Pararoseomonas sp. SCSIO 73927: one gene and its partner. The protein of the gene in region 1 interacts with the protein of each later gene in a pairwise test. Links are inferred from orthologs where the notes say so. Each region holds a gene or a part of one and is shown in the gene's direction. Other genes may lie near its edges.

What was found. The genes of interacting proteins can lie anywhere in the genome.
Region 2: the proteins of gltA (region 1) and VQH23_RS02535 interact in binary tests that used the Escherichia coli proteins (3 or more experiments, as listed by UniProt). The link is inferred for Pararoseomonas sp. SCSIO 73927 from one-to-one orthologs.

Annotation. Positions count from the first base shown.
Region 1 is NZ_CP146232.1:5,029,617-5,034,376, forward strand. The notes cover bases 1,200-4,111. They hold gltA (citrate synthase), read left to right. Parts: upstream 1,200-1,956; coding sequence 1,957-3,267; downstream 3,268-4,111. Other genes in these bases: VQH23_RS23785 (thermonuclease family protein), read left to right, coding at 1,200-1,662; VQH23_RS23795 (hypothetical protein), read left to right, coding at 3,681-3,863; VQH23_RS23800 (hypothetical protein), read left to right, coding at 4,027-4,111. Outside these bases: VQH23_RS23775 (DUF3833 family protein), read left to right, coding at 1-409; VQH23_RS23780 (histidine phosphatase family protein), read left to right, coding at 492-1,013; more of VQH23_RS23785, read left to right, coding at 1,087-1,199; more of VQH23_RS23800, read left to right, coding at 4,112-4,233; leuB (3-isopropylmalate dehydrogenase), read right to left, coding at 4,542-4,760.
Region 2 is NZ_CP146232.1:525,535-530,305, reverse strand. The notes cover bases 963-3,885. They hold VQH23_RS02535 (lipid kinase), read left to right. Parts: upstream 963-1,944; coding sequence 1,945-2,826; downstream 2,827-3,885. Other genes in these bases: VQH23_RS02525 (aspartate-semialdehyde dehydrogenase), read right to left, coding at 3,671-3,885; VQH23_RS02530 (phosphatase PAP2 family protein), read right to left, coding at 2,792-3,556; VQH23_RS02540 (DUF1206 domain-containing protein), read right to left, coding at 963-1,704. Outside these bases: VQH23_RS02545 (tripartite tricarboxylate transporter substrate-binding protein), read right to left, coding at 1-699; more of VQH23_RS02540, read right to left, coding at 862-962; more of VQH23_RS02525, read right to left, coding at 3,886-4,678. UniProt on the Escherichia coli protein: In vitro phosphorylates phosphatidylglycerol but not diacylglycerol; the in vivo substrate is unknown.

The DNA of each region.
Region 1 (4,760 bases):
CCGGCGCTTCTGGAAGCTGCGGCGCGACCCCACCGACTCCGCCGCCTGGACCGGCGAGGCGACGGACGCCACCGGCCCCGTGCGCGGCCGCAGCGTTGGAAACGCCTTCCACCTGCAGCACGAGCTGGACATGCTCACCCTCTCCGGCGACCGGCGCCGTCTCGGCTTCGACCAGTGGTTCGTCCGGATCTCGGACGACACGGTCCTCTCCCGCGCCGCCGTGAGCTGGTACGGAATCCAGGTCGGCACCGCCCAGGTGTCCTTCCAGCGCGTCAGCGTCGGCGTGACGGAGGGATCCGTCTATGCCGGCGCGGCGGCGCGGGAGGAGCCGGTGGCGCCGCGCGGCGTGCCCAGCGGCACCGGCGGGCGCGACCCCGGCCGGCTGATGAACGCCCCGCCCCGGCGCTGATCCCGGGTCCCCCGCCAGCCTTGCCGAAGCGTCACGGGCCGCACCCGCGACAAGCCCCCGCGGCTGTGGCAGGGTGCCGCCCATGCGTCAGTTGCTGCTGCTGCGTCACGCCAAGTCGGCCTGGGACGACCCCGCCCTCTCGGATCATGCCCGTCCCCTGAACGGCCGCGGCCGACGCGCCGCCGTCGCGATGGCCGGTGCGATGCGCTCCCTCGGGCTGCGGCCGGAGTTGGTGCTCGTCTCCTCCTCCCGCCGCACCCTCCAGACCCTCGAAGGGCTGGGCGCGCTGGACGGCCCGCCCCGGGTGGAACCGACGGACGACCTCTACCTCGCGCCCTGGACACGCCTGCTGGACACCCTTCGCGAGGTTCCGGAGGAGGTGCAGAGCGTGCTGCTCATCGCCCACAACCCCGGCCTGCACGACCTGGCGCTGAACCTCGCCGCGCCCGATTCCGGGGCGCCCGGCCAAGCGCTGGCGGAGGCCTACCCCACGGCCACCCTCGCCGAGTTCGCGGTAGAGGAGAGGTGGGCCGCGCTCGGCCCGCACCGCGCGAGGCTCGTCCGCTTCCTTCAACCGAAGGACCTGCCGGAGATGGCGGGGTAGCACCCCCGGCCGGGGACTCGGCCGCACGCGGCGGCTTGTGCCGGGGCGCCGGGCCTTGCTAGGCAGGCCGGCAGTGCTTCCTCGTCGCCGCATCTTCCGCCCTGCCCCCTCCCCCCGCGCTTGGCGCGGGCCCTTACTGCTGCTCGGCCTCGCGGCCGGGGCGGCGACCTGGATCGGCCTGGGCGGCCCCACCCAGCTCTTCGGCAACTCCCCGCGTGAGCAGGACTGGGCCGCCCCCCCCGCCGAGGTGCGGGTGGTGGACGGGGAGACGCTGCGCCTCGCCGACCGGATCGTGCGGTTGCGCGGGCTGGACGCCCCCGCGCGCGGCCAGCCCTGCCGCGATGCCGCCGGGCGGGAGTTCGACTGCGGCGCCGGATCGGCCGAGGCCCTGTCCCGCCTGCTGGGCGGGCGCGGCGTGGCCTGCCGCGTGCGCGGGCGGGACCGCTTCGGGCGGGGCCTCGGCCAGTGCGCCACCCTCGCCGGCACGGATGCCGCCGGGACGGAGCTGAACGGCGCCCTCGTTTCCGCCGGCTGGGCCCTGGCCGAGGACGAGGGCCTGGCGGGGATGGAGGGCGCGGCCCGCGCCGCCGGGCGCGGCCTCTGGGCCGCCGGCGCCCGCCCGCCGGAGGGCTGGGCCGAGCGCCGCTGAGGCTCCAGTAACGGGCAGGCCCAGCCGCCGTCCCGGCCTGTGCGGGTTTCCTCTCTTTCCCCGCGCTTGCGCCAGGGTACTCCGCTGGGCGTTCCCCCATGCGCGACCCGCCCGGCGGCGCCGCGCCCTTGGGGGCGGCCCGGTGGATGGACAAGGGCGCGGACCGGCCTATCTTGCGCCGCATCATCCCCCGGGGCCCGACCCCGGGGATGGGCGACCGGTCGGTGCGGATGCCCTACCGGGCGGCCCGGCTTCCACCATACGGCCGGACGTACCGGCTGCGAGGATCAGCGCATGAGCGAACCGACCACCTCGGGCTCCGTCACGATCACCCTCGACGGGACCAACAAGTCATCCAGCGCGCCGCTGGTGCAGGCGAGCGTCGGCCCGGCGGTCGCGGACATCCGCAAGCTCTACGCCGACCTCGGGGTCTTCACCTTCGATCCGGGCTTCGGCATGACCGCGGCCTGCGAGAGCAAGATCACCTACATCGACGGCGACCAGGGCGTGCTGCTGTACCGCGGCTACCCGATCGAGCAGCTGGCCGAGCACTCCGACTTCGTCGAGGTCTGCCACCTTCTGCTGCATGGCGAGCTGCCGAATGCGGCGGAGCTGAAGGAGTTCCAGCACAACATCACCATGCACACGATGGTGCATGAGCAGCTCCGCTCCTTCTTCGGCGGCTTCCGCCGCGACGCGCACCCGATGGCGATCCTCTGCGGCGTGGTAGGCGCGCTCTCGGCCTTCTACCACGACAGCCTCGACATCAACGACGCGCGCCAGCGCGAGATCGCGGCCTTTCGCCTGATCGCGAAGATCCCGACGATCGCCGCCATGGCCTACAAGTACTCGATCGGCCAGCCCTTCGTGTACCCGCGCAACGACCTCGGCTACGCCGAGAACTTCCTCTACATGCTGAACGCCGTCCCGGCGGAGGAGTACAAGGTGAACCCGATCCTGGCGCGCGCCATGGACCGGATCCTCGTGCTGCACGCCGACCACGAGCAGAACGCCTCCACCTCCACCGTGCGCCTCGCGGGTTCCACCGGCGCCAACCCCTATGCCTGCATCGCGGCGGGCATCGCGGCGCTCTGGGGCCCGGCCCATGGCGGCGCGAACGAGGCGGTGCTGAAGATGCTGGGCGAGATCGGCAGCCCGGAGAACATCCCGGACTTCATCAGCAAGGTGAAGGACAAGAACAGCCACGTGAAGCTCATGGGCTTCGGGCACCGGGTCTATAAGAACTTCGACCCGCGCGCGAAGATCATGAAGGAGACCTGCCACGAGGTGCTGGCCGAGCTCGGCATCAAGGACGAGCCGCTGTTGGACATGGCGATGGAGATGGAGCGGATCGCGCTGAGCGACGACTACTTCGTCTCCCGCAAGCTCTACCCGAACGTGGACTTCTATTCCGGCATCATCCTGAAGGCGATGGGCATCCCGACCCACATGTTCACCGTGCTCTTCGCGGTGGCGCGCACCGTGGGCTGGGTGAGCCAGTGGAAGGAGATGATCGAGGACCCGGCGCAGCGCATCGGCCGCCCGCGGCAGGTCTACACCGGCGCCACGACCCGCGACTACAAGGCGGTTGCCGAGCGGGGCTGAGCCCCGCTCCGGCCAGGAAGCCGGCCACCCGGGGACCGACCCCGCGCCCTGAAGGACCCGCCTCGCAAGAGGCGGGTCTTTTTGCTTGCGGGAGAAGGCATCCACCTGCCGCGTCAAAGAAACCGTCCAGCGTGATGAGGATGCTGTTAAAGCAGTTCTGACACTAGGCAGGAACTTACGATCCAATTGCCTCATGCTGCCCACCAAATTTTTCACATTTTCTTGATCATCAGGCGTTATTTCCCTCTCTGTTCTCCTGGTACTGTGGCGGTAAGCCGTTTCTCTACGGGAAGTTGTAGACCGGAGGGCATTCACCCGTAATCACTGCAGTTCGTACGCGGCCCAGCATCGCCCCATCGGCCGGCGAACTGGTGCTACGCAGCCTTCGCCCGTGGCCGCAGCACCCGCCGTGAATGCCGAGCAACGTCAAGCAGCCGGGGATCTGGCTCCGCGCCCGCCCGGGCGCCCCCCGCACGGCCAACCAGCCCTTCCTAGAGCTGCCCGGCACCAACCGCCAGCGCACCCTGCCGGACGGGCTGTGGCTCCATTTCTCCCCGGACGCGTCCGATCCCTACGCCGACATGCTCTGCATCTAGGCCTGCTCCAGCCTGCAGAACCTCCTGGACAAGCGCTCGCGCTTCGCCCCCTTCACCACCTCCTTGCTGGCGGTCTGCCCCGTGCCCTGGCTCATGAGCCCCGGCCAGCCGAACGATCCCACCCCGCGCTGGCGACTGATCCGGATGCTGCGGGCGCGCCCTGGTGCTGCCCGTGCGCGACGCGCGCGTGCTCTACGGCCTCAAATCCTGGCAGTACGACGGCTCAGCGCGGACGCAGATGCCGCGGGCGCACGAGTATTCCTGCCCGATGGAGGCCCTGACGGCGGAGCGGGGGGACGAGAACCCGGCCATGCGCGCCCTGCTGGCACGGGCCAGCGCGGCGGCGAACGTCATGCATCTTCCGGGGTAGCGGAGGTCCGGCTCGGCCCAATACGGGCACTCCGGTACCGGCGATGTGCGGCGCGTGAGTGGCGCGCCCGAAGAGATTCGAACTCCTGACCCCCAGATTCGTAGTCTGGTGCTCTATCCAGCTGAGCTACGGGCGCATCGCAGAAAGAAAACGCTAGTCAAACAACGCGTGGGCGACGGAGATGGCGCGCCCGAAGAGATTCGAACTCCTGACCCCCAGATTCGTAGTCTGGTGCTCTATCCAGCTGAGCTACGGGCGCTCTCCGTTCGGCGGGGGATAGCGCCTGGGGTTGCCAGGCGCAACCCCTTTCAGGCCGCCATCTTGTCGAGCTCGCGCACCACCGCCTCGCCCATCACGCTGGTGCCCACGCGGGCGGCGCCGGGCACCATGATGTCGGCCGTGCGCAGCCCGCCGGCCAGCACCTTCTCCACCGCGTTCTCAACCAGCCGCGCATCCTCCTCCATGCCGAAGGACCAGCGCAGCAGCATCGCGAAGGAGAGCATCTGCGCGCAGGGGTTGGCGATCCC
Region 2 (4,771 bases), 4.5 Mb from region 1 along the record:
GAGCTCCGGGTAGCCGGCGATGGGGGCGCTGGCCGTGACGGCGAGGCCGCGGGTGCCGCCGTCGGAGAGGGTGGTCTTGGCCTCCTGGATGGCCTGGAACACGGCGTGGACGCGGCCCTGGCGCAGGTCCAGCGCGGCGGGGGCGCCGCCGCGATAGGGGACGTGGACGATGTCGATCCCGGCGCGGGAGCGGAAGAGTTCCAGGCAGAGGTGGCTGACGGAGCCGGTGCCGGGGGAGCCGAAGAGGACCTTGCCGGGGTTCGCCTTGCAGTGGGCGATGAGTTCCGCGACGTTCCGGGCGGGGACGGAGGGGTGGACGTGGAGGATGAAGGGGGTGCGGAACACGGTCCCGATCGCGTCCAGTTCCCGCGCCGGGTCCTTCGGCGTCAGGTTGGGCTGGAGGGTCTGGTTGATGGCGAGGGTGGTGGTGCCCATGACCAGGGTGTGACCGTCCGGCCGGGCGCGGGCGCCGTAGGTGGCGGCAACGGAGGTGGCGGCACCCGGGCGGTTCTCGACCACGACGGGGACCCCGAGGGCGCGCGACATGGGCTCGGCCACCGCGCGGGAGGCGAGGTCGGTGACGCCGCCGGGCGGGTAGCCCTCGACGAGGGTGATGGCGCGGTCGGGGTAGGGGGCTTGCGCGCGGGCGGTGAGGGCGGGCAGCGCGAGGGCGCTGCCGAGGAGAAGGCGGCGGTGCATCGTGGACGTTCCCTGATCGTTTTGTTGTGATCAGGGTGTCCTGCGCCGGGCCAGGGGGGAAGGGACGGTTGCGGGGATTCGGCCGCAAGCTGTCCCAGGAAGCAACCTGGGACAGTTAAGCGGGGACCGCGAGCCGCCGGGCCGATGGCCGAGCCTGTTCTATCAGCGCCTCAGTGCGCCTTTCGCGATCTCCGCCTCCGTCGGGGTCGCGATGTGGCGGTACCGTGCCTCGGCAAACTCGAACGCTCCGAAGGCGGCGAGGCCGAGGGCAACGATGGCGTAGGCGGCCTGGCCCAGGGGCTGTTCCTGCAGGGCGAGCAGGGCGCCGCCGAGGCCGCGCGCCTCGCCGGCGTCGGACTGCCAGGCCGCGAGCAGCAGGAAGGCGGCGATGATCAGGAACACGACGGACCGGGCCGCGTAGCCGGCCCGGCCGAGGGGGATGACCCAGTTGGCGATGCCGGGGCCGCAGGCGAGGTGCTTGCGGAAGGAGGCGGTCCAGGCCTTCGCGGCCATGGCGATCCCTGTCCCGAGCACGGCCAGCGCGACGGCCCCGGTGAGCCAGCGGCCGAAGGGCTGCCGGAGGAGCCAGCGCGTCCAGTCGCGGGCGGCCTGTTCCTCCTCGCCGCCAGCGGCGGAGCCGGTGAGGAGGCTGACGGCGAAGATCCCAAGGCTGACGTAGATCGCGGCGGAGACGAGCTGGCCGGCGCGGGCGACGAGGGCTGAGGGGGAGCGGCCCCGGCGGTCCGCGTCCAGGACGGATTGCAGGAGGCGCCAGAGGGCGAAGCCGAAAAGGCCGAGCGCCACCACCGCGAGCAGCGCGCTGCCCCAGGCCTGGGATAACAGCGCCTCCAGGGCGCCCCGCGAGCCCGCGACCTCTTCGCCCGTGTCCCGCCCGAAGGCGGCGAGGAGCGCCAGGAGCCCGATAAGGAGGTTCACGAGCCCTCTCGCCGCGTAACCGAGGCGGGCGAGGAGCTCGAGGCGGTTGCTGTTGGAAGAAATCATCATGTCCGGTCCGCGCCGAGGGGCCGGCAAGGAACGTTGTGGCGGGGCCGGTGGTTCGGCTTGGTGTCATCCCGGCCTTGTCCGGGGAGGCGGGAAAAGGGGTGCCGTGGTGTTGAATTCTGTCGGAGGTGCTCCCCGCGCGGGGTGGCCCTTGTTCGGGAACCGGCCGAAAGGTGGCCAGACCGGATGAGCGGCGGTGTTGAAGCCGGGGCCCTCAGCGGGCCGTTGGCCGGGGATCGGCCGGTGCGGCGTGCCCTGTTCGTGGCCAATGAGAAGAGCCGCCGGGGCCCGGAGGGGGCCGATGCGGCGGCCGCCGCGCTGGAGCGCGGCGGGATCCGGTTGGTGCGCGAGCCCTGCACCGATGCCGAGGGGCTTCGCGCGGCTATCCGCCGGATGGCGGGGTCTGTGGACATGGTGGTGCTGGGTGGCGGTGACGGAACGATGAACTCCGCCGCGCCGGCGCTGATCGAGACGGGGCTGCCGCTGGGCCTTCTCCCGCTGGGCACCGCGAACGACCTGGCGCGGACGCTTGGGATCCCGCTGGAGCTTGAGGAGGCGGTGCGGGTGGTGATCGAGGGCGTGCCGCGCCGGATCGACCTGGGGGAGGTCAACGGCCATCCCTTCTTCAACGTGGCCAGCGTCGGGCTGAGCGTGGCGGTGACGCGTGAGCTGACGGGGGAGGTGAAGCGGCGCTGGGGGCGGCTGGGCTACGCCCTGGCGACCTGCCGGGCGCTGTGGAAGATGCGGCCCTTCCGCGCCGTGATCCAGCACGACGGCGAGGCGCACCGGGTGCGGACGCTGCAGGTGGCGGTGGGGAACGGGCGCTTCTACGGCGGCGGGATGACGATCGACGAGGCGGCGGCGATCGATGACGGCCGGCTCAACCTCTACAGCCTGGAGTTCGAGGGAGTCTGGAAGCTGGCGATGATCTACCCGGCCTTCCGGTCCGGCCGGCACGGGCTGTGGCAGGAGGTTCGGACGGCGAGCTCCCAGGAGATCGAGATCCGGACGCGGCGCCCGCGGCCGGTGAACACGGATGGCGAGCTGACGACGCGGACGCCGGCGCGGTTCCGGGTGCTGCCGGGCGCGGTCAGTGTTCTGGTGCCGCCTCCCGGCGGGCTATGACGGAGGTATCGGCTCTCTGCCGCGCTCGGCGGCGGGCGCGCTGGATGGAGAGCAGGACGAGCCAGCACAGCAGCGCCCAGGCGGCGCCCACCGCCCAGCCGGCCAGGACGTCCGTGGGCCAGTGGACGCCGAGGTAGACGCGGCTCAGCCCGATGATGACGGTGAGGAGCACGGCCACGGTCAGGAGATAGATCTTGACCCGCCAGGCCGCCTGCACCCGGGCGAGGAGGGCGCCGAGGGTGAGGTAGACGATGGCGGAGAGCATGGCGTGCGCGCTGGGGAAGCTCTGCGTGTAGACGGCCGTGCCGTGCGGGACGAGGTCAGGGCGCGGGCGGTCGAAGCCCCATTTCAGGGCATGGGCCACCAGCGTGCCGGTGATGAGGGAGGCCGCGATCATGGCGGCGGCCCGGCGCTTCCCCGTGAGGACCAGGAAGCCGGTGATGGAGAGGGAGAGGAGGGCGAGCACGAGGTTGCCGCCGAGGGCGGTAAGGTCGCGCATCATCTCCTCCAGCCAGCGCGGGCCGATCGGGTCGGAGGGGTCGGCGGGGTTGCGGAGCGCCAGGAGGACGGCGCGGTCGAAGGCGTTGGTGTCGCCGTCGGTCACCTCGGCGGCGAGGTTGACGAAAGCGAAGAGGGAGGCGGCCGTGAGGGCGATGGCCACGAGGGTCCAGCGCTCCATGCGCGTGACCCGCTCCGGGATTGCCAGGAGCCAGGCCTTCCGTCCCGTCACGATCGCGAAGCTCCCATCCGTGGCTGCGGCCTTCCGGCAGGGAGGGGTAACGCGCGCGGCGGGGTTTTGGTCGGGCGGGGGAGGGCGGGGAGGGAGACCCTCCCCGCCCGTCTCTCAGGCGGCCACCGCCACCGGCAGGGCCTCGGCGATCTGGACCGCGTTCAGGGCGGCGCCCTTCAGCAGCTGGTCGCCGACGACGAAGAAGTCGATGCCGTGGTCGCCGAAGACGAGGCTCTGGCGGATGCGGCCGGCCTCGACGTCGTCCTGGCCGCTGGCGGTCAGCGGCATCGGGTAGGCGGCGTTCTCCACGTCGTCCACCAGCTTTACGCCGGGAGCGGAGGCGAGGACGGCGCGGGCGGCCTCCGGGGTGATGGGCTTCACCGTCTCGATCGTCACGGCCTCCGCGTGGGCGCGCAGGGTGGGCACGCGGACGGCGGTGCAGGAGACCAGGAGGTCCGGCAGGCCCATGATCTTCCGGGTCTCCCAGGTGACCTTCATCTCCTCCCGCGTGTAGCCGTTGGGCTGGAAGCTATCGATGTGCGGGATGAGGTTCATCGGCAGCGGGTGGCGGAACACGCTGTTCTTCGCCGTGCCGCCGTTGAGGAGGACCTCCTTCAGCCCCGCCTCCAGCTCCTCCATGCCCTCGGCGCCCGCGCCAGAGGCGGCCTGGTAGGTGGAGACGATGACGCGCTTCACGCCGAAGGCGGCGTGCAGGGGGGCGAGGGCCACGGCCAGGATGGCGGTGGTGCAGTTCGGGTTGGCGATGAGGCGGGCGCCCTTCGCGGCCCCGGCGTTCACCTCGGGCACGACCAGGGGGACATCCTCGTCCAGGCGGAAGGCGGAGGAGTTGTCCACCACCAGGGCGCCGGCGGCCACCAGCTCCTTCGCGTGGGCCTTGGACCAGTCGCCGGAGACGGCGAGCAGGGCCAGGTCCAGGCGCGGCGGGCTGGCGGGGTCGTAGACCTCGATCGTTTTCTCGCCGAAGGGGGTGGGAATTCGGGTGCCGGCGCTGCGGGTGGAGGCGAAGAGGCGCAGCTCGGTCACCGGGTAGCCGCGGTCGCCCAGGACCTGCACCAGTTCCTTGCCGACCGCGCCCGTCGCTCCGAAAACCCCAACGCGCATGACCTTATCTTCCCTCGAGGCGTTGTTGCCGCGGCGGGCCGTTCCGGGCCCACCCGTGCCGGTGTGGCACGGGGCTTATACAGGCGGTGGGGG